DNA from 2 places in the Nocardioides maradonensis genome. Region 2 is predicted to be linked to the other one. Evidence: riboswitches for the same ligand, from Rfam matches in the RefSeq annotation. Region 2 holds a riboswitch; the other holds the start of a gene.
What was found. A riboswitch is a leader RNA that binds a small molecule or an ion and turns the genes downstream of it on or off. The one in region 2 is predicted to bind cobalamin.
Positions count from the first base shown of each region.

Region 1: another riboswitch for cobalamin. It lies ahead of ACYVAQ_RS18850 (prenyltransferase/squalene oxidase repeat-containing protein); the one in region 2 lies ahead of ACYVAQ_RS10045 (nitrite reductase).

Region 1 covers NZ_BAAHAZ010000018.1:6,391-8,569, reverse strand. Annotated here, with positions in the region: gene ACYVAQ_RS18855 (hypothetical protein) at 1-531, opposite strand, end outside; cobalamin riboswitch at 905-1,025, shown strand; gene ACYVAQ_RS18850 (prenyltransferase/squalene oxidase repeat-containing protein) at 1,100-2,179, shown strand, end outside.
Region 2 covers NZ_BAAHAZ010000007.1:97,629-99,807, reverse strand. Annotated here, with positions in the region: gene ACYVAQ_RS10050 (AMP-binding protein) at 1-501, shown strand, start outside; cobalamin riboswitch at 663-794, shown strand; gene ACYVAQ_RS10045 (nitrite reductase) at 849-1,673, shown strand; gene ACYVAQ_RS10040 (precorrin-8X methylmutase) at 1,670-2,179, shown strand, end outside.

The sequences.
Region 1 (2,179 bases), on a different contig from region 2:
GGAGCGCCAGACCCCGACCCGTTGCTCGTCGGCGGCGATCCGGGCGCGGTGGGCGTCGAGGTCGGCTTCGATGGTCTTGGCCTCGGCGACCTGGAGGAGCTTGCCGGGAGGGAGCTGCCACGCGGCGGCGACCGCGGTGTCGACCAGCGCCGCGCCCTCGGGGGTGAGGGGTCGGGTCATGGCGGTGATCTTGCGGGCGACCCAGACGGGGGTCTTCAACGCTTGGACGTCCTCGAAGAGGAGCGGCAGTCGGTGGCGCAGGTCCAACGCATCCGCGGCGAGGTTGCGGGTGGCGATCACGCCGGCGCGGCGGGCGATCGCGAGCTCGGCCCAGCAGAGCTCGGACACCCGTGGTGTCCCGTCCCCGCCCAGGCCGACAAGGTGGTCGCCGCCGGGTCGCGGCTCGGGTTCGTCGGTGTGCAGATCGGCCCACGCGAGGGCGGCGAGGAGCTCGTCCACGTCGGCTTGGAGGCGGGCGTCCACGGCACCGCTGGCGGCGGTGAGGATGTGGTGGTGATCGCCCGAGATCATGGGTCTATTGTAGTCGTACAGGTGTTCTAGACAAGTGGATAAGCCTGTGAGGTAGGTGGATAACCCGTCACATTTCGAGCGGCGAGTGTGGGTTGGTTTCGATACGCCGCTCGCTGGCGCTCGCAGCTACTCAACCAACGACGAGGGGGCGGCCGCGAAGCGGCGGCGCGGGCGAAGCCCGTGCCGACTCCGCGCCGTCCTGCCGCCCGGTCGGGACCCCGGGTCAAGGACGCGAAGCGCCGCGTAGCGGGGCGAGCGCAGCGAGCATCCTTGAGGCGGGGTGCCGGGCGGCTACGGTGCGGCCGCCCTTGGCCAGCCCCGAAGTCCCGAGCACGGTTGGGGCCCACCCCGGACCCCGGGTTACCCTCAGGTCATCATTCATCACGCCCGTGGTGGGGGAAGCCGGTCCGAGTCCGGCGCTGACCCGCAACCGTGGGCCGTGTTCATCGGGGGACACGGCGAGCCGGAGCACCTGGCACGGGACGTCCTGACACCAACGCTGTCGTGGAAAGCAGCGGGTCGGGCGGCCCCGAGCCGCGGCCCGCTGACAACAGCGGGAAGGATCCACATGTCGCTGTCCGTACGTCGGTGGGCCGGCGCCGCCAGCTCGGCAGTCATCGCGCTCACGTTCACGGCCTGTGGCGCCGCCGGCTCTGGCGACACCCCGTCCGACACGACGGTGCCGCAAGCTGCGACGGACGGCGCTACCTGGCTGGCCGGGCAGCTTGAGAACGGCGTCCTGGTCAACCACCAGTACAAGTCGAACGACGATTCCACCACCGTCGAGCTCGCCTACGCGCTGCGGGACGTCGATCCGCAGTCGCCCGCCCTGGCGCAGGTCGGGGCCGCGCTCGCCACGGGCGCCAAGGCGTACAGCCGCCCTGGCAAGGACGAGTACTCCGGCGCGACGGCGAAGCTGCTGTCCTTCGCCACGGATACCGGCGCCGACCCTCGGTCGTTCGGCGGCCTGGACCTCGTCAAGCAGATGGAGTCGCTCACGGCGCCGACCGGTCGCATCGCCGATGTCAGCTCCTACGGCGACTACGCGAACGTGTTCGGCGAGATCTGGGCTGTGCGGGGCCTGCTCAATGCGCGCTCGAAGAAAGCTCCCGCCGCGGAGAAGTTCCTGCTGGATCAGCAGTGCTCAGCCGGCTACTTCCGTCAGGACTTCGCCAAGCCGAATGCGCCCGTGCAGGGCTGCCACGCCGGTGACCCGGCCTCGGTGGACACCACGGCGCTCGCTGTGGTGCTCCTGCAGGACAAGGCGGCGAATGACCAGGTGCTCGCCGGCGCCCTGCAGCACGCTGCGGGGTGGCTGACGAGCGTCCAGGGCAAGGACGGCTCCTTCGTGGCCAACATAGGTGGCGGCCAGAGCGGCCCGAACGCCGACAGCACCGGTCTGTCAGCCGCGGCGCTGCGGCTCGCAGGCATGGACGCCGAGGCCGCGTCCGCGGCGACGTGGGTCCGCGCCCACCAGGTCCCGTCGGGCTGTGCCGGCAAGCTGTCGGATGCCGCCGGTGCCATCGCGTACGACGACGCCACCTTGACCGGTGCCGCTGCCTCTGGCATCACGGCGAAGACCGCCTTCACTTGGCGGCTCGCGTCGGCCCAGGCGCTGCCCGCGCTGTTGTCCGTCCCCGCGTCTGCT
Region 2 (2,179 bases):
ACGCTGCAGGTCGACGCCGAGGGCGAGGTCCTTGCCCGCTCCAACGTCGTGCTCGACGGCTACTGGGAGCGGCCCGACGAGACCGACAAGGCGCTCGGCGACGGCTGGTTCCACACCGGTGACGGCGGCACGATCGGCGACGACGGCTACCTGACCATCGCCGACCGCAAGAAGGACGTCATCATCACCGGCGGCGAGAACGTCTCCTCGATCGAGGTCGAGGACGTCATCTTCAGCCACCCCGAGGTCAACGAGGTCGCCGTCATCGGCGTCCCCGACGACAAGTGGGGCGAGACCATCAAGGCGCTCGTCGTCGTGGCGCCGGGGTCGACGCTGACCGAGGCCGACGTCATCGAGTACTGCAAGGAGCGGCTGGCCCGCTACAAGGCCCCCACCACGGTGGAGTTCCGCGAGGAGCTGGCCCGCACGGCGACCGGCAAGCTGCAGAAGTTCAAGCTGCGGGCGCCGTATTGGGACGGCCGCGACAGGCAGGTGAACTAGTTGGGCGCGAGCGCGTCGCCGCTGATCGGCGCATCCCGGGGTTCACCCACGCCCTCGCTCCGCTCGGTTGTGGCGGAACCCCGGCTCAGCGCCGGCGGCGCCGCGCTGCCGCGCTCGCCGTTGCCTTCCGTAGGTCCCGCCTCGGTCTGGCGGCAAGACCGATGTCAGGCTGAGGCGCGCGCGGCGTTACCCTGTGACGGCTAGTTGGGGAACCCGGTGGAAGTCCGGGACTGACGCGCAACGGTGAGGGAGTCTTCCCGAGTCCGAACACCTGCTGGCACCTCGCGGCGACCGCCGCGTGGTCGACGTGAGCCCCGCGAACGGGCCCTGGCCAGAAAAGGTCTCCAGTGAGTCGGACCCGAGCCGATCTGTGCCCCGGTGCGCTGCGCCCGTGGCCGGCGTCCGACGGGCTGCTGGTGCGGCTGCGGCTGATCGGCGGGCGGGTGTCCGCGGCGACGCTGCGGTCGTTGGTCGCGGTGGCGGAGGAGTACGCCGACGGACGGATCCACGTCACCGGCCGGGCCAACCTGCAGGTGCGCGGCTTCTCCGGCCTCGACCGCGCACTCACCCCGGCCGCGCTGCGGGCGCTGCAGGACACCGGGCTGCTGCCGACCCGCAGCCACGAGCTCGTGCGCAACGTGCTGGCCTCGCCCGGTCTCGACAGGCTCGACCACCGGTGGGGAGCCCTGCTCGACGAGCTCGACCGGCGGCTGTGCGCGGATCCCGTGCTGGCCGGGCTGTCCGCGCGCTTCCTGTTCGTGCTCGACGACGGCAGCGGCGACCTGGTGGAGCGGTCGTGCGACCTGGGTCTGGTGGTGCTGTCCGACACCGAGGCGCAGCTGCGCGTCGGTGACGGGTGGGGGGACGTCGTAAGGCTGGAGGAGGCGGCGGCCCGGCTGGCCGGCCTCGCGGTCGACTTCGTGCGGGCCCGGGGGAGCGGTCCGACCGCGCCGTGGCACGTCCGCGAGCTCGCCGAGCCGCTGACCGCACCCGTCGAGCCGGACCCCCGGGTGCCCGCGCCCTCCGGGCCGCTCCCGTACGACGAGCGGCACCTCGCCGTACCGGACGAGGGCCTGGACCGCGCCGCCGTCGAGGCGCTGCCCGACGGACCACTCGTCGTCACGCCGTGGCGTGGCCTGCTGCTTCCCGCCCTGACCGAGGAGATCCGATGAACCGGCCCACCCGTCGCTACCCGTACGTCGACGCGGGCCCCGCGATCTACGTCGACTCCTTCGCGACGATCCGCCGCGAGGCCGACCTGTCCGCGGTGCCGGCCGACGCCGAGAAGCTGGCCGTGCGGATGATCCACGGCAGCGGGCAGGTCGACCTGGCCCAGGACCTCGTCGTCCACCCGGGCCTGATGGCGGCCGCGCGCGGGGCGCTCGAGGCGGGCGCGCCGATCCTGTGCGACGCGACGATGGTCGCGACCGGCGTGACGCGGGCGCGGCTGCCCCGGGACAACGACGTGCTCTGCCTGCTCAACGACCCCGCGGTGCCCGGGCTGGCGAAGGAGTGGGCGACGACCCGCACCGCCGCCGCGGTCTCGCTGTGGGAGCCCCGACTCGAGGGCGCGGTCGTGGCCATCGGCAACGCGCCGACCGCGCTGTTCCACCTGCTCGAGATGATCCTCGACGGCGGCCCGCGGCCGGCCGCCATCGTCGGGTGCCCGGTCGGCTTC